Limosilactobacillus reuteri: one gene and its partner. Each later gene encodes a partner of the first gene's protein in a complex. Links are inferred from orthologs where the notes say so. Each region holds a gene or a part of one and is shown in the gene's direction. Other genes may lie near its edges.

Evidence for each region.
Region 2: the proteins of nusB (region 1) and rpsJ are in contact, whole or in part, in a solved structure (PDB 3D3B), measured with the Escherichia coli proteins. The link is inferred for Limosilactobacillus reuteri from one-to-one orthologs.

The regions. Positions count from the first base shown.
Region 1 is NZ_CP059275.1:693,948-702,057, forward strand. The notes cover bases 195-3,193. They hold nusB (transcription antitermination factor NusB), read left to right. Parts: upstream 195-1,485; coding sequence 1,486-1,902; downstream 1,903-3,193. Other genes in these bases: HHK02_RS04040 (M24 family metallopeptidase), read left to right, coding at 195-372; HHK02_RS04045 (2'-5' RNA ligase family protein), read left to right, coding at 373-1,047; HHK02_RS04050 (Asp23/Gls24 family envelope stress response protein), read left to right, coding at 1,048-1,485; HHK02_RS04060 (bifunctional 5,10-methylenetetrahydrofolate dehydrogenase/5,10-methenyltetrahydrofolate cyclohydrolase), read left to right, coding at 1,903-2,763; xseA (exodeoxyribonuclease VII large subunit), read left to right, coding at 2,764-3,193. In the rest of the region: more of HHK02_RS04040, read left to right, coding at 1-194; more of xseA, read left to right, coding at 3,194-4,101; HHK02_RS04070 (exodeoxyribonuclease VII small subunit), read left to right, coding at 4,102-4,383; HHK02_RS04075 (polyprenyl synthetase family protein), read left to right, coding at 4,384-5,256; HHK02_RS04080 (TlyA family RNA methyltransferase), read left to right, coding at 5,257-6,078; HHK02_RS04085 (arginine repressor), read left to right, coding at 6,079-6,531; DNA repair protein RecN, read left to right, coding at 6,532-8,110. UniProt on the Escherichia coli protein: Part of the processive rRNA transcription and antitermination complex (rrnTAC). The complex forms an RNA-chaperone ring around the RNA exit tunnel of RNA polymerase (RNAP).
Region 2 is NZ_CP059275.1:869,622-882,599, forward strand. What follows is about bases 8,480-11,478. They hold rpsJ (30S ribosomal protein S10), read left to right. Parts: upstream 8,480-9,824; coding sequence 9,825-10,133; downstream 10,134-11,478. Other genes in these bases: rplW (50S ribosomal protein L23), read left to right, coding at 8,480-8,540; rplD (50S ribosomal protein L4), read left to right, coding at 8,541-9,164; rplC (50S ribosomal protein L3), read left to right, coding at 9,165-9,824; fusA (elongation factor G), read left to right, coding at 10,134-11,478. Outside these bases: HHK02_RS05090 (adenylate kinase), read left to right, coding at 1-50; preprotein translocase subunit SecY, read left to right, coding at 51-1,367; rplO (50S ribosomal protein L15), read left to right, coding at 1,368-1,802; rpmD (50S ribosomal protein L30), read left to right, coding at 1,803-1,985; rpsE (30S ribosomal protein S5), read left to right, coding at 1,986-2,495; rplR (50S ribosomal protein L18), read left to right, coding at 2,496-2,852; rplF (50S ribosomal protein L6), read left to right, coding at 2,853-3,389; rpsH (30S ribosomal protein S8), read left to right, coding at 3,390-3,788; HHK02_RS05130 (type Z 30S ribosomal protein S14), read left to right, coding at 3,789-3,974; rplE (50S ribosomal protein L5), read left to right, coding at 3,975-4,517; rplX (50S ribosomal protein L24), read left to right, coding at 4,518-4,826; rplN (50S ribosomal protein L14), read left to right, coding at 4,827-5,195; rpsQ (30S ribosomal protein S17), read left to right, coding at 5,196-5,462; rpmC (50S ribosomal protein L29), read left to right, coding at 5,463-5,669; rplP (50S ribosomal protein L16), read left to right, coding at 5,670-6,104; rpsC (30S ribosomal protein S3), read left to right, coding at 6,105-6,770; and 7 more genes. UniProt on the Escherichia coli protein: Involved in the binding of tRNA to the ribosomes. Part of the processive rRNA transcription and antitermination complex (rrnTAC). The complex forms an RNA-chaperone ring around the RNA exit tunnel of RNA polymerase (RNAP).

The DNA.
Region 1 (8,110 bases):
CCAGAATTACGTGATGCTTATCAAATCGTCAATGAGGCCCGTGAAGCTGTAATTCAAGCTGCTCATGTTGGGCAACGAGGAGACCAACTTGACTTTGCGGGACGGCAATTAATCGAAATAGCAGGTTATGGGGATGAATTCAACCATGGAATGGGGCATGGAATAGGCTTATCGGTTCATGAATTGCCTGCTAGCTATGGACCCAGTGCTCAAAATATTAAATTGCGGAACAATGAAGTTATCACTGTTGAACCCGGTATCTATATTCCTGAAATCGGCGGGGTCCGGATAGAAGATGATATTCTGGTTACTCACGGTGGAGTTGAAGTGCTGACAAAGGCGCCAACTGATCTAATAATCGTAGGAAAATAGATGCAACTTACTACTCTGTATAATAATATTAATCAACAGGGAATGTCGGCAATTAGAAATCATCAAGAACAGCTAGATCGTAACTTGCTAAATCCTGATAAAGATATGCGTCGAGGACTGACGCTTACTGCTTCACTGCCTGCGCACGTTAGTCGGAACATTATGTTTTGCTTGCAAAAGTTGGCTGCAATTGAGCCTAACCAATACTTCTATCCTCCTGCTGACCTGCATATTACGATTATTGACCTTATTGCAGCTAGTTCATACTTTTCGCTCTCAACATTTGAAGAGGAAAAATATAAAAACGTAGTAGGGCAGATTATTTCACAAATTGGACCGATTCATTGGCGTTTAGCAGGAATGATCACTAGTTCAGGAGCACTTCTTGTAAAAGGGTATTATTCAGCAGAATTATCAACTTTACGGAATGTACTTAGGAAAGAACTGCCGTTACATGACTTATTGCTAAAAGAACGATATCCAACAATCTCAGGACATGTGACGGTTGCACGGTATACTAGTCCGCTTCAGCAGGCAGACCAATTCTTGAAAACGTTAGAAGAATTTAAATCAATTAATTTCGGACAATTTACCACATCTAGTCTCGATTTAGTCGTTCATGATTGGTATAATCATAATTCGCGGTTAATTTCTAAACTGGCGCTATGTTCCTAAATGGCTGAAGAATCAAAGATTGTTTTAAGTAGTGAAGACAAGTCACTCGGGACAATTCAAATTTCGCCACGAGTTTTAGAAATTATTGCGGGGATTGCCGCAAGTGAAATCGATGGTGTTTCAAAGATGTATGGTTCATTTGCAAATAGCGTAAGTGAACTTTTGGGACGCTCTGATCGCCGGCGTGGGGTAAAGCTTTCCAGCAATGATGAAAAATTATCACTTGATGTGGATGTTTATGTTGAATATGGTGTCTCTGTTCCTAAAGTAGCGGCAATGATTCAAGATAAGGTCAAACAACAAATCACATTAATGACTGATTTAAAAGTAAAAGAAGTTAATGTTCATATTAAGGGAATCGTAACATCTAAAGAAGACCAACAAGTAGACCCTAATGACTTGTTTGGCGAACATCTTAATGACGAGGCTGGTGAATAAATGAGTTTAAACCGACACATGATTCGTGAGGAAGCTTTTCAAGTTCTCTTCGCTTTGCAATCAGATCCTGAAGCCGATATTCAAACTGTGTATGAGGCAATTCCTCATCATGATGAAAAGCAAATTCCCCCTTATTTACTGACTTTAGTAAATGGGGTGCGAGAACATCAAGATCAGCTCGACGAACAAATCAATGACCTTCTCGCAAGCGGATGGACCATCAATCGTTTAGCAAAGCCGGATTTAGTTATTTTACGGCTTGCTTTATTTGAAATTCAATATGCTGAAAATGTTCCAACAGTAGTAGCAATTAATGAAGCACTAGAACTTACGAAAACATTCAGCAGTGATAAGTCACGTAAATTTATCAATGGAGCCCTTGGCAAATTTGAAAAACAAGTCAACACGAATAACTAAGTGACGACAATTATTGATGGCAAGGCCCTTGCTAAAAAAATCAATGCCCAGACCCAAAAACTGGTGGCACAGTTAAAAGAAAAACAAAATATAACTCCGGGAATTGCAGTCGTGATTGCTGGTGATGATGCAGCGAGCTTAATCTATACCCGAAATAAGCATAATAAGGCTACTAGGTTAGGAATCAATTCAATTTTAAAAAAATTTCCTGCTGATGTTAGTCAAGATGAGCTTCTTGCCGAAATTGAAAAGCTGAATCATGATGACACAATTGATGCCATTCTTGTTCAACAACCCCTTCCTCCTCAATTGGATTCAGAAGTAATTACCAATGCTATATTGCCAACTAAGGATGTTGATGGCCTTAATCCCCTAAATTTAGGAAAACTGTTTGCCAATCAACATGGTAATTATCCAGTGGCCTGTACACCTCGCGGAATTATGCGGATGTTGGCAGAATATAATATTGATTTACAAGGGAAAAATGCAGTTATCGTTGGTCGGAGTATTTTAGTTGGTAAACCTCTTTTAGCTCTTTTAAATAATGCTAACGCAACTGTAACAATGGCTGGAAGAAGTACTGGCGACCTTTCTGCTTTAACGAAAACAGCGGATATTTTAATTGTTGCTACTGGTGTGCCTAACCTTATCAAGGAGACAGATGTAAAACCAGGAGCAGTGGTAATTGATGTGGGAATTAATCGTTTAAGCAATGGTAAATTGACAGGGGATGTTGATTTTGAAGCGGTAAAGACAAAAGCTCAGGCAATCACTCCTGTTCCAGGTGGCGTAGGACCAATGACAATTGCAACTTTAATGGAACAAACAGTTGATTTAGCGCGGTGGAGGCATCATGGATAGATGGATAGAAGCCAGTATTTAACAGTTAGTGAACTAACTAAGTATTTGAAAATGAAGTTTGACCGGGATCCATACCTACATACGGTTTATTTAACCGGTGAGCTTTCTAATTTTCGTTTACGGCAAAAGCATCAGTATTTTAGTTTAAAAGACGATAATGCTGTGATCGATGCTGTAATGTTTGAGCATCAATTCCGGAAAATTAAATTTACTCCTGAACAGGGGATGAAAGTTTGTGTAGTCGGTCATGTAAGTTTATATGAAAAAAGTGGTCGCTATCAGATTTATATTGATCGGATGGAGCCAGATGGTCTAGGCTCTTTATACTTAGCGTTTGAACAACTAAAAAAGAAATTGAGCGCTGAAGGTCTATTTAATTTACCTAAAAAACAGATCTTAATGTTTCCGAAACGAATTGCAGTTGTTACTAGTATTGATGGGGCGGTTATCCGGGATATTAATACAACTGTTCGACGCCGTTATCCAATTGCTCAAGTTGTTCTATATCCCACTGTTGTTCAAGGAGATAAGGCAGCGGCGGATATTGCTAGACAAATTAACCGTGCCAATGACCGCGGCGACTTTGATACCCTTATTATCGGTCGTGGTGGGGGATCAATGGAAGACTTATGGCCTTTTAATGAAGAAGTAGTTGCCCGTGCAATTGCCAATAGTAAAATTCCGGTAATTTCATCAGTTGGTCACGAGACAGATACAACAATTGCCGACCTCGTAGCTGATCAACGCGCAGCAACCCCAACTGCTGCTGCTGAATTAGCAACGCCGGTAAAATTAAACGATGTATTAATGACACTTAAAGATGATCAGAATCGTTTATTAAATACGATGCGGACTAAAATTAATTTTGACCGCCAACAATTGAATAAACAGCTGCAAAGCTATATTTTTCAGCAACCGACAAGATTATATGAAAACTATGCACAAAAGGTTGACCAATTGACGCAACAGCTAGGTCAAGCAGCACAAAATAAAATGCAAGAGCTGCGAATGAACGTAGAAAGATTAAGTGGGCGTCTAACAGCTATTTCTCCACTGCATCGGGTTCAACAACAAGAACAGTTAGTTAATCAATTACAAAAACAATTGGTGACAGCCTCACTTGCCAACCAAAATGAAAAGAAACAACAAGTGACAACTCTTATTAAACAATTAGATTCACTGAGCCCCCTTAAAATTATGAGTCGGGGGTATACATATGTAACGAGTGATGAAAAAGTTGTTAATCATGCCAGTCAATTAACGGTTGGGCAAAATGTTCACCTGCATTTTGATGACGGGGAAGTTCAAGCAGAAATAAAAAAGGTAAAGGAGCACTAAATGGCAACAGCAAAACCAACATTTGAAGAACAATTAGCACAATTACAACAGATCGTTAATCACCTTGAACAGGGGAATGTGCCACTAGAAGAAGCCCTTCAACAGTTTCAAGAAGGAATCAAGCTTTCTAAGGAATTACAAATGAAGCTAACAAATGCTGAAAAAACGCTTGGGCACTTAATTGACGATAATGGTGATGAGCAAGTCTACGAAAAACAAACCGATGACCCAAGCAATAATGGCGGTGGTAACCGTGGATTTGGTAGCACTGATGAACAATAAATGAGTACACCATTGCCGATTTTAAAAGAACAGATTGAAGATTATCTAAGCAAGTCATTGGCCACAGATATTGATCAAGCAACGTTAGAAAGCTCAATGTTTTATTCCCTAATGGCTGGGGGCAAGCGGCTGCGTCCAGCATTGACGCTTGCAACAATTGAGATGTTGGGTGGCACGCTTAATGATGATCTGCTACGCGCAGCTTCTGCGTTGGAATTGCTTCATACATATTCATTAATTCACGATGACCTTCCAGCAATGGATAATGATGATCTACGCCGCGGAAAACCAACTAATCACTGTAAATTTGGGGCAGGAATGGCAACTTTAGCAGGAGATGGATTATTGACATTGGCCTTTCAGTGGGTTGCCGATAACCATCTTCCAGCTAATGTTCGGAGTCAGTTGACCCTTGAACTTGCAAAAGCCGCGGGACCATCTGGAATGGTTGCGGGCCAAGCACGGGATATTGAAGGCGAACACCAACATTTAAATTTAAACCAATTGAAATACTTGCACCGTCAAAAAACGGGGGAATTGATTCGCTATGCTGTTTTGGCAGGTGGGATTATGATGGATCAATCTGCTGAAATCAAACAAGAGCTAGCAGCATTTGGTGAAAACTACGGGTTAGCATTTCAAATCTATGATGATTTAATGGATGTCCTCAGTACTACTGAAGAGATGGGAAAAGCTGTTCACAAAGATGCTGATGAGCAAAAAAATACTTATCCAGGATTACTTGGCATAGATGGTGCAAAGGAGCAGCTACAGATAGCTTTAACTGCTGCTAATCAAAATCAAAAGAACCTTGAAAAGCTTACTGGCAAGTCATTTGCTGGTTATGATGACTTTTTAGCATATTTTAAATAAATGAAAAAAGAACGTGTAGATGTATTATTGGTCCAACAAGGGCTGTTTGACTCTCGCGAACAAGCAAAGCGGGCGGTAATGGCAGGAGAAATTCTTGGCAAAAATAATGAACGATTAGATAAACCGGGACAAAAAATTCCGATTACCACCACCCTTCACATGAAAGGCCATAAAATGCCATATTTTAGTCGGGGCGGCTTGAAATTAGCGAAAGCATTAAAAGTTTTTGATATTTCAGTTAAGGACAAGACGGTTTTAGACATTGGATCATCAACTGGTGGCTTTACTGATGTAATGTTACAAAATGGGGCGAAGTTAAGTTACGCTCTTGATGTCGGGACTAATCAGTTGGTTTGGCAATTGCGGGAAGATCCCCGGGTAGTTGTTATGGAGCAGACCAATTTCCGTTACAGTAAGTTAGCAGATTTTACTAGTGGTCAACCAGAATTTGCTTCGATTGATGTTTCGTTTATTTCCCTTCGTTTGATCTTGCCACCTTTGGCTCAGATACTGAAAATGGGTGGTGAAGTAGTGGCCCTAATTAAACCACAATTCGAAGCAGGAAAAGAGCATGTTGGCAAAAATGGGATCATTCATGATCATAAAGTTCACAGAGCAGTTTTGGAAGAAGTGCTGACCTTTGCCCGTGAAGATCATTTTGATATCCTTGGATTAGATTATTCACCAATCAAAGGGGGACAAGGAAATATGGAATTTTTAGTTCACCTCCGCCTAAGTGAAAATCCGGGGATTGTTGCCGAAGAAGTAAATATCGATAAGGTTATTGCAACCGCTGATGATGATTTAAATCATAAGGAATAAATGAAAAAAGCAGAACGACAACAAAAAATTCGTGAAATCATTACTAATGAGAGCATTGAGCGGCAGGAAGATCTTGTTGAACGCCTGCGTGAAATGGGATTGACAGTTACTCAAGCGACTATTTCGCGTGACATTAAAGAAATGCAACTGATAAAGATTCCTGCGGATAATGGGGGTTATCGTTATGGTTTGCCAGCATATCATCATCAAGGACATGAAAATCAGTTAGCTCAGACTCTTCAAGACAGTTTGGAACAATTAAAGCGCAATGACTGTTTCTTAGCGTTAACAGTTCATCCGGGGAATGGGCCGGTAGTAGCTACCTTAATTCGCAAGATGGATTTTCCAACGGTCTTCACAACAATTGGTGATGATGGGAATGTTCTTGTAGTTTGTATGTCTCCAGAAGCGGCAATTAAATTGGAAGAAAAGCTTAACGCAATGCTCGACTAGTTGTTACAAGAATTGACAATTGATAATTTAGCAATTATTAAGCACTTAACCTTAACTTTTGCTGACCAAATGACTGTTCTAACTGGGGAAACTGGTGCCGGAAAGTCAATTATTATTGATGCAGTTGGTTTGCTGGCTGGTGGTCGTGGATCGCAGGAATTCATTCGCCGTGGAGAAGAAAAATTAAGCCTTCAAGGACAATTTGCAATTCCTGATGATCCTGAATTTGATAAATTACTTGAATCACTAGGAATTGATCATGAAGATGGGATCTTAATTGTCTCCCGTGAAATTCATCGCAATGGTCGCAATATTATCCGGGTCAATGGTCAACTAATCAATACGGCAACTCTTCGTCAAATTGGTGCGGGATTAGTTGATATTCAAGGGCAAAATGAACATCAACAATTAATGCAACCTGAGACTCATTTAGGAATGCTCGACCAATTTGCGGCTAAAGAGGTTCAGCCCTTACTTCAAAAATATCAAGAAGAATATCAAGCTTATTCTAAACTCAAAGCTGCTGTAAATAAAAAACAAGCAAATGAACAACAATGGGCGCAGCGATTGGATATGCTTCGGTACCAAGTCAATGAAATTGTAGAAGCTAATCTAAAAGAAAATGAAGAAGATGAATTAATTAGTGAACGTGATCGATTGGAACACTTTCAACAAATTAATAATGCTCTTCAACTAGCTGTGACGACCTTTAATGAAGGTGAGCAAGCGCCTGTTTTAGATCAAGTTGCCACGGTGATGGACTCAATCAATGCAATTGCTGAATTTGATGATGCTTATGATAATCTTAGTAAGGCTCTTAATGATGCTTATTACGCTCTTCAAGATGTAGCGAATGAAGCTAGTCAACAATTAGACATGCTTGAATTTGATGATGAACGATTAGCTCAGATTGAACAACGGTTAACTACTATCGGTGATCTTGAACATAAGTATGGCGATACATTGGCAGATGTTTTGAAGTATTATGATAAGATCAAAAAAGAACTCGATTCGATGGAGGCTGCGGCTGATTCTAGCAGTGACCTAGAGCAACGGTTAGGAGAAGCCGAAAATAAGATTCGAGAGACTGGTCGTAAATTGAGTCAGGTAAGACAAAAAGCTGCTCATGAGCTTGGCAAAAAGGTTCACCAGCAGCTTAAAGAGCTTTACATGGAAAAAGCAGAATTTGAAGTTCACTTTGCTAATCAAAGTCGGGAACAATTTACACCGACGGGAATTGACCAGGTTGAATTTTATATTCGGACTAATCCGGGAGAATCAATGGGGCCGTTAGCTAAAATTGCTTCTGGTGGTGAATTGTCACGGGTAATGTTGGCCCTAAAGACAATTTTTGCGCAAAAGGAAGGTGTTACTAGTATCATTTTTGATGAAGTTGATACTGGGGTGAGCGGACGGGTTGCCCAAGCAATTGCTGATAAGATTCGCTTAATTGCTCAACATTCACAGGTTTTATGTATCACGCACCTGCCACAAGTAGCAGCCGTTGCGCAACATCATTTCCTTATTAAGAAATCTGTCCATGATGACCGGACAACTACTCGAGTTACACCATTGAAAG
Region 2 (12,978 bases), 180 kb from region 1 along the record:
TCGATAAAGTTTACGAAGATATCAAGAAAGTATTAACAAACCTAAACTAGTTGTTCACAGCCGTCAAAAATACATTCAAGGTAAAAGATATCCGTAAAAAGATTTTCTTTACATTGTTTGTATTGATTGTCTATCGGATTGGGGCAGCGATTACCGTTCCTGGAGTTAACGCTGCTGCTTTGCAGGAAATCTCCTCAACCGGTTTAGCATCAATCCTCAATACCTTTAGTGGTGGTGGATTGGAGAATTACTCTTTATTTGCAATGGGAGTTTCTCCATATATTACTGCGCAAATTGTTGTTCAACTATTACAAATGGATATTGTTCCGCGTTTTGTTGAATGGAGTAAACAAGGAGAAGTAGGACGGCGAAAACTTAATCAAGCAACCCGATGGTTAACGATTGTACTTGGATTTATCCAATCAATCGGTATTACCGCCGGGTTTAATGCATTGAGTACTATTCGTTTGGTTAATCATCCTGGTGTTCAAACGTATTTAACAATCGGTTTAATTTTAACTGCAGGTACAATGTTTGCTACTTGGATGGGAGACATGATTACTGAACGTGGCTTGGGTAATGGTGTTTCCATGTTAATTTTTGCTGGTATTGTTGCGCAAATGCCAGGTGGAATTCGTCAGTTATGGGATGACCAAATTGCTGGTGAATCTGGTTCTGCTTTGTGGATGGGAATTGGATTTGTTACTCTTGTTATTGTTGCAATTTTAATTATTGTAGCGTTTGTGACATGGGTACAACAGGCAGAAAGACGTCTACCAATTCAATACACAAGACGAACCACTACTTCACCATCCAGTAGTTATCTTCCCTTGAAGATTAACGTATCAGGTGTTATTCCTGTTATTTTTGCTGGTTCTTTTATCTCAACCCCGCAAACTATTCTTATGGCTTTCCAGCAAAACCATGGTGGGGATAGTTGGTATCAAATCATGACGACCATTTTTAACATGCAATCTGGTCCTGGGATCGCACTGTATGTATTTTTGATTGTTGTATTTACCTTTTTCTATGCCTTTGTTCAGGTTAACCCAGAAAAACTTGCTGAGAATTTGCAAAAGCAAGGAAGTTATATTTCTGGAGTGCGTCCTGGAAAGGGTACACAAGACTATATTTCTTCATTGTTAATGCGATTGAGTACAGTAGGTTCATTATTCTTAGGATTGATCTCCTTAATTCCGTTAATTGCAAGTAACGTATGGAACCTAAGTCAGTCAATTGGTTTAGGTGGTACAAGCTTACTGATTATCGTACAAATTGCTTTAGATGTTGTTCGGCAGTTAAACGGACTAACAATGAAGCGCGAATATATTGGATTTATTCGAGAACCTAAAGGAGGAAATGACTAAATGAAGTTAAACGAATTGAAGCCAGCTGCTGGTTCTCGTTCTAAGCGTCTTCGTAAGGGTCGTGGACTTTCATCAGGACACGGTTTTACATCTGGACGTGGTACTAAAGGGCAAAAGGCTCATGGAAAGACCCGTTTAGGATTTGAAGGGGGTCAAATGCCACTTTACCGGCAAATTCCAAAGCGCGGATTTACCAACATTAACCGGAAAGAATACGCAATTGTTAACTTGGCATCATTAAACAAGTTTGATGATGGTACAGAAGTTACTCCACAATTATTGATGGAAAGTGGCTTAGTTAAGAACTTGAAGAGCGGCATCAAGATTCTTGGTAACGGTAAGCTTGAAAAGAAATTAACTGTTAAGGCTAATAAGTTTTCTGCTTCTGCAGTTTCTGCAATTGAAGCTGCTGGTGGTAAAACTGAGGTGATGTAGATGGCTCAAGTAAAAGTTACCTTAATTCACAGTGTTGCCCACCGACAACCTACTCAACGTCGTACTGTTAAGGCATTGGGATTAGGTAAGATCAATAGCTCAGTTATCTTACCAGATAATGCGGCAACACGCGGTCAAATTTTTAAGATCGCTCACTTGGTTTCTGTTGAAGAAGTTAAGTAAATGGCATCATCAGAATTCATTGATCCAACAAAGTTGGATTTAGACGATCAAGTTGTAGCCATCAACCGGATTACTAAGGTTGTAAAAGGTGGGCGTCGTATGCGTTTCGCTGCTTTAGTAATTGTTGGTGACCGTAAAGGTCATGTTGGTTTTGGTACTGGTAAGGCTCAAGAAGTTCCAGAAGCTATTCGTAAAGCTCAAGCAGCTGCTGAAAAGAACTTGATTACTGTTCCTATCGTTGGAACTACTATTCCACACGAAGTTATTGGTGTATACGGCGGTGGAAAGATCATGTTAAAGCCAGCTGTTGAAGGTTCTGGAGTTGCTGCCGGTGGTGCGGTTCGTAATGTTATGGACCTTGCCGGTGTTGCGGACGTTACTTCTAAACGTCTTGGCTCTAACACACCTGTTAATGTTGTTCGTGCAACATTTGAAGGTTTGAAGCAATTAAAGAACGCTGAAGAAGTTGCAAAGTTACGTGGTGTTTCAGTAGACCACTTAGCAGAATAAGTGATTTCTAAACCAGACAAGAACAAGATCCGTCAACGTCGTCATTTACGCGTTCGCGGTAAGATTTCTGGTACTGCGGAGCGCCCACGCTTAAGTGTTTACCGTTCAAACAAAAACATTTACGCTCAATTAATTGATGACGTAAAGGGTGTGACGCTCGCAAGTGCCTCCACAAATGATAGTGAAGTAAGTGGAAAGACTAAGACTGAACAAGCTAGTGGTGTAGGAGCATTAATTGCTAAACGCGCTAACGAAAAGAACATTACTGAAGTTGTGTTTGATCGTGGTGGATACCTTTACCATGGACGTGTTCAAGCCTTGGCTGAAGCTGCTCGTGAAAACGGACTTAAATTCTAAATGAGTCGTATTGGTTACAAAGAAATTGATTTGCCAAGTGGTGTTGAAATTTCTCAAGATGGTAATGTAGTTACTGTTAAAGGTCCTAAAGGTACTTTATCTCGTGAAATTTCACCATTAATCAAAATGACTATTGATGGTAACGTTGTAAAGTTTGATCGTGATGCTGATACTAATAAGTTAAAGATGTTACACGGAACTACTCGTGCTAATGTTAACAACATGGTTGAAGGTGTTGTTAATGGTTACAAGAAGGTTCTTAAGCTTGTTGGTGTTGGTTACCGTGCTCAACTCAAAGGTAACAAGTTGATTTTAACTGTTGGTTACTCAAACCCAGTTGAAATGGATAAGCCAGAAGATGTTGAAATTAACGTACCTGACAATACTACTATCGAATTAAGCTCAATTAACAAGGAACACCTTGGTAATTTTGCTGCTGAAGTTCGTGCTGTACGTTCACCTGAACCATACAAAGGTAAGGGTATTCGTTACGAAAACGAACACATTATCCGTAAGGAAGGTAAGACTGGTAAGTAAATGTCTATGAGTGATCCAATTGCAGATTTCTTAACTCGTATTCGTAATGCTAACATGGCTCAACACGAATCAGTAGAAGCACCTGCATCAAAGATGAAGAAGGACATCGCTGAAATCTTAAAAAACGAAGGTTTCATTCGCGATGTTGAATACGTTGATGATAACAAGCAAGGCATCATCCGTGTGTTCTTAAAGTACGGTAATGACGGTCAACGTGTTATTTCTGGCTTAAAGCGCATTTCTAAGCCTGGTTTACGTACATACGTTAAGTCAGATGCTGTGCCTAAGGTTCTTAATGGATTAGGTATTGCTATCATTTCAACATCTGAAGGTGTTGTTACTGATAAAGTTGCTCGTGCCAAGAAAATTGGTGGCGAAGTTATCGCTTACGTTTGGTAATTGGCTAAAAAATCAATGATTGCTAAGTGCAACCGTCCAGCTAAGTTCTCAAGTCGTGAATACACGCGTTGTGCACGTTGTGGACGTCCGCACTCTGTTTACCGTAAATTCCACCTATGCCGGATTTGCTTACGAGAACTTGCCCACAAAGGACAAATTCCTGGTTTGAAGAAGGCTAGCTGGTAAATGGAAAACCGTTTGAAAGCTAAATACGAAAATGAAATTCGTCCAGCATTGATTGAAAAGTTTAACTACTCTTCAGTTATGCAAGCACCAAAGATTGACAAAATCGTTTTAAACATGGGTGTTGGTGATGCAACTACTAACTCCAAGAATCTTGACGAAGCTGTTGAAGAACTCGGCTTGATTTCTGGTCAAAAACCTTTAATTACTAAGGCAAAGAAATCAATCGCTGGTTTCCGTCTTCGTGAAGGTATGTCAATTGGTGCTAAGGTAACCTTACGTGGTGAACGTATGTATGATTTCTTAGATAAATTAGTTAATGTGGCATTGCCACGGGTTCGTGATTTCCATGGTGTAAGTAACAAGGCGTTTGATGGTCGTGGTAACTACACTCTTGGTATCCATGAACAATTAATTTTCCCAGAAATTGATTATGATAAAGTTAACCGAGTTCGTGGTTTAGATGTTGTTATTGTAACAACTGCACAAACTGACGAAGAATCCCGTGAATTACTTGCTCAACTCGGTATGCCGTTTGCTAAATAAATGTTCATTAAAACAGGTGATAAAGTTCGCGTAATCGCTGGTAAGGATAAGGGCAAAGAAGGTACTATTAAAAGGGTACTTGCTTCTCAAAACCGCGTTATCGTTGAAGGTGTAAATATCGTTAAGAAACACCAAAAACCAAGCAACTCAAATCCTAATGGTGGCGTTATTGATACAGAAGCTGCAATTAATGCTTCAAACGTAATGCTGATTGATCCTTCAACAAATGAACCAACTCGTGTAGGTTACAAGTTCGTTGATGGTAAGAAGGTTCGTGTTGCGAAGAAGTCAGGTAAGACACTTGACTAAGTGATTCAACAAGAAAGTCGGTTGAAGGTCGCTGATAACTCCGGTGCTCGTGAAATCTTAGTTATTAAGATTTTAGGTGGTTCCCGAGTTAAAACAGGTAATATTGGTGACATCATTGTTGCTACTGTAAAGCAGGCAACACCAGGTGGCGTTGTCAAAAAGGGTGACGTTGTTAAGGCCGTTGTTGTACGGACTAAACATGGTATTCACCGTAAGGATGGTTCATACATTAAGTTTGATGAAAATGCCGCTGTTTTAATTAACAACGACAAGAGCCCTAAGGGTACCCGTATTTTTGGCCCAATCGCTCGTGAGCTTCGTGGAGACGACTTCATGAAGATCGTTTCATTAGCTCCAGAAGTTCTCTAAATGAGTGAAGAACGTAATGCACGTAAGGTTTACCAAGGCCACGTTGTTTCTGATAAAATGGATAAGACTATCACTGTTGTAATTGATACTTACAAGAGTGCACCTATCTATGGTAAGCGTGTTAAGTACTCAAAGAAGTACTATGCTCACGATGAAAACAACGAAGCTAAGACCGGCGACACTGTACAAATTATGGAAACTCGGCCATTATCAGCTAAGAAGCGTTTCCGTCTTGTAAAGATTGTCGAAAAAGCTGCTACCCTTTAAATGAAAAGTAAAGATTATGTACAAGAACTGAATGGATTAACCACTGATAAGCTACTTGACCGTGAAAAGGAACTGAAGGAACAATTGTTTAACTTACGTTTCCAATTAGCAACCGGCCAGTTGGAAAATACTGCAAGTCTTAAGCAAGTACGCAAAGATATTGCACGGGTTAAGACAGTTCTTCGTCAACAAGAATTAAACAAATAAATGTTAGTACCAAAACGTGTAAAGCACCGTAAGGTTCAACGTGGTCATATGCGCGGTGAAGCTAAGGGTGGAAAAACTGTTACTTTTGGTGAATTTGGTTTACAAGCTCTTGATTCACATTGGATTAGCAACCGTCAAATTGAAGCTGCTCGTATCGCTATGACGCGTTACATGAAGCGTGGTGGGAAAGTTTGGATTAAAATCTTCCCACAACTCTCATACACTAGTAAAGGTGTTGGGGTCCGGATGGGTAACGGTAAAGGTGCTCCTGAAGGATGGGTTGCTCCAGTAAAACGTGGCAAGGTAATGTTTGAAGTAGGGGGCGTTTCTGAAGAAGTCGCTCGTGAAGCTTTACGTCTTGCCGGTCACAAGTTGCCAGTTCGCACTAAGATCGTACAACGTGAGGAAGTAGGTGGACAATCTAATGAAAAGTAAGTGGGTCAAAAGATCAATCCTAATGGTTTTCGTGTTGGGGTCATTCGTGATTGGACTGCAAAGTGGTACGCTGACAAGGACTTTGCTGATTACCTTAACGAAGACCTTCGAATCCGTAAGTATATTGAAAAGCGACTTGCTGATGCCTCTGTATCAACCGTTGAAATTGAACGTGCAGCTAACCGCGTAAACGTATCAATTCATACTGCCAAGCCAGGAATGGTTATTGGTAAAGGTGGTTCAGAAGTTGAAGCACTTCGTAAAGAACTTAACAAATTAACTGGTAAACGTGTTCACATTAACATTGTGGAAATTAAGAAGCCAGATTTAGATGCTCACCTTGTTGGTGAGAGTATTGCACGGCAATTAGAAGCTCGTATTGCTTTCCGTCGTGCTATGCGTGGAGCTATGCAACGTGCTATGCGTGCTGGAGCTAAGGGTATTAAGACTCAAGTTGCTGGTCGTTTGAACGGTGCAGATATGTCACGGATCGAATCATACTCAGATGGTACTGTTCCATTACATACACTCCGTGCTGATATCGATTATTCTTGGGACGAAGCTAACACTACATACGGTGTTCTTGGTGTAAAGACTTGGATTTACCGTGGTGAAGTACTTCCTACTAAGAAGAACTCAAACAATGATGAACAAGGAGGGAAGTAAATGGCTGAAAATATTACGTCAGCTAAGGCTACTGCCAAGATGGTACGGGTTTCTGCTCGTAAGGTTCGTCTTGTATTAGATGCCATTCGTGGCAAGAGTGTTGCCGAAGCATTTGCTATTTTGAAGTTCACCCCTCGTGGTGCCGCTTCAGATGTTGAAAAAGTATTAAAATCTGCTGTTGCAAACGCTGAAAACAATTTCGACTTAGATCGTGCTTCATTGGTTGTAAGTGAAGCCTTTGCTAACGAAGGACCAACTCTTAAACGGTTCCGTCCTCGTGCAAAGGGTTCTGCTTCTCCAATTAACAAGCGGACTAGTCATATTACAGTGGTTGTTACAGAACGATAGATGGGTCGTAGTTTGAAAAAAGGACCTTTCGCTGATGCTTCATTACTGAAGAAGGTTAAGGAGCAAGAAGGTTCTGAAAAGAAGACTGTCATCAAGACATGGTCACGTCGTTCTACCATTTTCCCAAGTTTTATTGGTTACACATTTGCAGTATATGATGGTCGGAAGCACGTGCCAGTTTACGTACAAGAAGACATGGTTGGTCACAAGTTAGGTGAATTTGTTCCTACTCGAACTTTCCATGGTCATGCTTCTGATGACAAGAAGACAGGTAAGTAAGTGGGAATTCGTAAATATAAAGCAACCACTAACGGTCGCCGTAATATGAACGGTTACGACTTCGCTGAAATCACGAAGACAACACCTGAAAAGTCATTATTGGCTCCGTTAAAGCACACTGCTGGTCGTAACAGCTATGGTCATATTACTGTTCGTCACCGTGGTGGTGGTACAAAGCGTCAATACCGTATTATTGACTTTAAGCGAATTAAAGATGATGTTCCAGCAACTGTTAAGGCAATTGAATACGATCCAAATCGTACTGCAAATATTGCTTTACTTGTTTACGCTGATGGTACTAAATCATACATCATTGCACCTAAGGGCTTGAAGGTTGGCATGACCGTTCAATCTGGTCCTGATGCTGATATCAAGGTTGGTAATGCTCTTCCTTTAAAGAACATTCCAGTTGGTACTGTTATTCACAATATTGAATTAAAACCAGGTAAAGGTGGTCAACTTGCTCGTTCAGCTGGTGCCTCAGCTCAATTACTTGGTAAGGAAGAAAAATACGTATTAGTACGTCTTTCTTCTGGTGAAGTTCGTATGGTCCTTGCTACTTGCCGTGCTACTATCGGTACTGTTGGTAATGATGAACACGCCTTAATTATTAAAGGTAAGGCTGGTCGTACTCGTTATGCTGGTCAACGTCCACACGTTCGTGGTTCTGTTATGAACCCTAACGATCACCCACATGGTGGTGGTGAAGGTAAGCAACCAGTTGGTTTACCATCTCCTCTTTCTCCATGGGGTAAGAAGACCGTTGGTAAGAAGACCCGTTCACACAAAGCTCGTTCAAACAAGTTCATTGTTCGTGGTCGGAAGCGCGGTCCACATACTCGTTAAATGGAAGCACGCGACATTATTTTACGTCCAGTAGTTACTGAAGCTTCAATGGCTGGTATGGACAACAAGCGTTACACTTTTGATGTTGATTTACGAGCAACTAAGACACAAGTTAAAAATGCTGTTGAAGAAATTTTTGGCGTTAAAGTTGTAAAAGTTAACATTATGAATGTAAAAGGTAAGTTAAAGCGCCAAGGTCGTTACGAAGGATACACTAAGCGTCGTCGTAAGGCTATTGTTACTTTATCTGCCGACTCAAATGAAATTAAGTTGTTTAACGACAACAACGAAAACTAAATGACTAGCGTTAATTTATATAAACAAGATGGTAGCCAAAACGGTACTGTTGAATTAAACGATGCAGTATTTGGTGTTGAACCAAATGAAAATGTTGTATTTGATGCAATTTTGCGTCAACGTGCTTCATTACGTCAAGGTACACATGCTGTAAAGAATCGTTCTGCAGTTAGCGGTGGTGGTAAGAAGCCATGGCGTCAAAAGGGTACTGGTCGTGCTCGTCAAGGTTCTATCCGTTCTCCACAATTCCGTGGTGGTGGTATTGTTTTTGGACCTACTCCACGTTCATATAAGTACAGCCTTCCTCGTAAGGTTCGTCAACTTGCAATCAAGTCTGCCCTTTCCCAAAAGGTTCTTGATAACAGCTTTGTAGTAGTTGATGCATTAAACTTTGATGCACCAAAGACAAAGGAATTCGCTGATGTTATGGGTAACTTAAACGTTGCTGAAAAGACATTAGTTGTTGTTACTGATGACGACAAGAATGCTGCTTTATCAGCACGTAACTTAGCTAATGCTACAGTTGTTACTCCAGCAGGTGTTAACATCTTGAACGTTGTTGATAACCAAAAGATTGTTATCACTAAGTCAGCTCTTTCTCAAGTAGAGGAGGTGCTCGCATAAATGACCAAAGGAATCTTAGGTAAAAAGGTTGGAATGACTCAAGTATTCACTGACAATGGTGAATTAGTTCCAGTTACTGTTATCGATGTTACACCAAACGTTGTAATGCAAATTAAGACCGTTGAAAACGATGGTTACAGTGCTGTACAACTTGGTTTTGATGACAAGCGGGAAGTTTTGAGCAACAAGCCTGAACAAGGTCATGCAGCAAAAGCAAACACGACCCCTAAGCGCTTCATCGGTGAAATCCGCGACGCTGAATTAGGGGACATTAAAGTCGGAGACGAAGTTAAGGCTGACGTTTTCGCAGAAGGTGAAACTGTCGACGTTACGGGTACTACCAAGGGTCATGGTTACCAAGGTAACATCCATAAGGATAACCAATCTCGTGGACCTATGGCACACGGTTCTCGTTACCACCGTCGTCCTGGTTCATTGGGTGCCATTATCAACCGGGTTTTCAAAGGTATGAAGCTCCCTGGTCGTATGGGTGGCAAGACTGTTACCATGCAACACTTACAAGTTGTTAAGGTTGATCTTGACAACAACGTATTACTCATCAAGGGTAATGTTCCTGGTGCAAACAAGTCTTACGTAACTATTAAGAACTCAGTTAAGGCTAATACTAAGAAGAGTCTTAGCAAACAACACAATAAATAAATGGCAAAACAAAAGATTCGTATTCGGTTAAAGGCTTATGAACACCGTATTTTAGATCAATCTGCTGATAAGATTGTTGAAACCGCTAAGCGGACAGGTGCTCAAATTTCAGGTCCTATTCCATTACCAACTGAACGGACTATCTATACTGTTATCCGTTCACCACACAAATTTAAGAAGTCACGGGAGCAGTTCGAAATGCGCACACACAAGCGTTTAATCGATATTGTTGACCCAACACCTAAGACCGTTGATTCATTAATGAAGCTCGATCTTCCTAGTGGTGTTGATATTGAAATTAAGCTTTAAATGGCTAATAAACGTGAATACCCACTTGCTAAGACTCGTAACATCGGTATCATGGCACATATTGATGCCGGTAAGACGACTGCAACTGAGCGGATTCTATATTACACTGGTAAGATTCACAAAATTGGTGAAACCCATGATGGTGCTTCACAAATGGACTGGATGGATGAAGAAAAGGAACGTGGTATTACTATCACGTCAGCAGCTACTACTGCTGTTTGGAAAGATAACCGGATCAACATCATTGATACTCCAGGACACGTGGACTTTACTGTCGAAGTTGAACGTGCATTACGTGTTCTTGATGGTGCTGTAACAGTTCTTGATGCTCAAGCTGGTGTTGAACCACAAACAGAAACTGTTTGGCGTCAAGCTGACCAATTTAACGTTCCACGGATCGTTTTTGCGAACAAGATGGATAAGATTGGGGCTAACTTTGATTACTCAGTTCAAACTATTAAAGACCGTTTGAATGTTACTCCTCTTCCTATTCAAATGCCAATTGGTGCTGAAGATGACTTTATCGGTTTAGTTGACCTTGTTAAGATGGTTGCCTATGTTTATGACGAAGATAAGCTCGGTACTAACTGGGATACTGTTGAGATTCCTGATGATATGAAGGAAGAAGCTCAAAAGCGTCATGACGAAATGGTTGAAACATTAGCTGATATTGACGATAACTTAATGGAAAAGTACCTTGAAGGTGAAGAAATTTCTGTTGATGAAATCAAAGCAGCTATTCGTAAAGGTACTTTGGAAGAACAAATTTTCCCTGTATTAGCTGGTTCAGCTTACAAGGATAAAGGTATTCAAATGATGCTTGATGCTGTTATTGATTATCTTCCATCACCACTTGATGTTAAGCCATTCGTTGCTCATGATGCTGATGGAAATGAAATTGAATTAACAGCTGGTGATGATAAGCCATTTGCTGCCTTAGCATTTAAGATTGCTACTGACCCATTCGTTGGTCGTTTGACATTCTTACGTGTTTACACTGGTTCACTTCAATCAGGTTCATACGTTCTTAATGCTACTAAGGACAAGCGTGAACGTATCGGTCGTTTGCTTCAAATGCACTCTAACCAACAACAAGAAATTCCAGAAGTATTCTCTGGTGATATTGCTGCTGCTATTGGTTTGAAGAACACTACTACTGGTGATTCATTAACTGATCCTGACCATCCACTTCAACTTGAATCAATGGACTTCCCAGAACCTGTTATCCAAGTTTCTGTAGAACCTAAGTCTAAGGCGGACCAAGATAAGATGGACAAGGGTCTTCAAAAGCTTGCTGAAGAAGACCCAACATTCAAGGCTGAAACTAATCCTGAAACTGGTGAAACTTTAATTGCTGGTATGGGTGAGCTTCACTTGGACATTATTGTTGAACGTCTTCGTCGGGAATTCCACGCTGAAGTTACTGTTGGTAAGCCACAAGTTTCATACCGTGAAGCATTTACTAAGACTGCAAGTGCTCAAGGTAAGTTTGTTCGTCAATCTGGTGGTAAAGGTCAATACGGTGATGTATGGATCGAATTTACACCACTTAAAGAAGGGGAAGGATTCGAATTTGAAGATGCCATCGTTGGTGGTGTTGTTCCTCGTGAATTTATCCCTGCTGTTGAACAAGGATTAAAGGAAGCTATGCAAAATGGTGTTCTTGCAGGTTACCCACTTGTTGACATGCATGCTAAACTTTATGATGGTAGTTACCACGAAGTCGACTCTAGTGAAGCCGCCTTTAAGGTTGCTGCATCATTAGCACTTAAGAATGCTGCTAAGAAAGCAGATCCTGTTATCCTTGAACCAATTATGAAGGTTGACATTGTTGTACCACAAGACAACATGGGTGATGTTATGGGTCAAGTAACAGCTCGTCGTGGTACCATTGATGGTATGGAAGAACGTGGTAATGCTCAATTAATCCACTCATTTGTTCCACTTTCTGAAATGTTTGGATACGCTACTGCATTGCGTTCAGCAACACAAGGTCGTGGTACCTTCACTATGACTTTCGATCACTACTCAGCTGTTCCTAAGTCTGTTCAAGAAGATATTATTAAGAAAAACGGTGGCAATAACTAAATGCCACGTAAAGGACATGTACAAAAGCGTGAAATTTTACCAGATCCAATGTACAACTCAAAGTTGGTTACTAGCTTAATTGATCACTTAATGATTGATGGTAAGCGTGGAACTGCTACTAAGATTTTATACGCTGCTTTTGATGAAATTAAGAACGAAACTGGTAATGATCCAGTTGAAGTATTCCAACAAGCAATGGAAAATGTTATGCCTGTCTTGGAAGTTAAGGCTCGTCGTGTTGGTGGTTCTAACTACCAAGTTCCGATTGAAGTTCGTCCAGACCGTCGTACTACATTAGGTCTTCGTTGGATTGTTCAATACGCACGTTTGCGCGGTGAACATACAATGGTTGAACGTCTTGCACGTGAAATCATCGATGCTTCAAACAATACTGGAGCTTCAGTTAAAAAGCGTGAAGATACGCACCGTATGGCAGAAGCCAACCGTGCATTCGCACACTACCGCTGGTAAATGCCAACCATTAACCAATTGGTACGTAAAGGCCGTAAGAGCCACAAGGGCAAGTCAAAGTCACCAGCTCTTGGTTATGTTTACAACACTTTCAAGAAAGAAGAAATTAAGACTCCATCACCACAAAAGCGTGGAGTTGCTACTCGTGTGGGTACTATGACTCCTAAGAAGCCTAACTCAGCTTTACGGAAGTACGCCCGTGTACGTCTTTCAAACTTAATCGAAGTTACTGCTTATATTCCTGGTATTGGACACAACCTCCAAGAACACTCAGTTGTTTTAATTC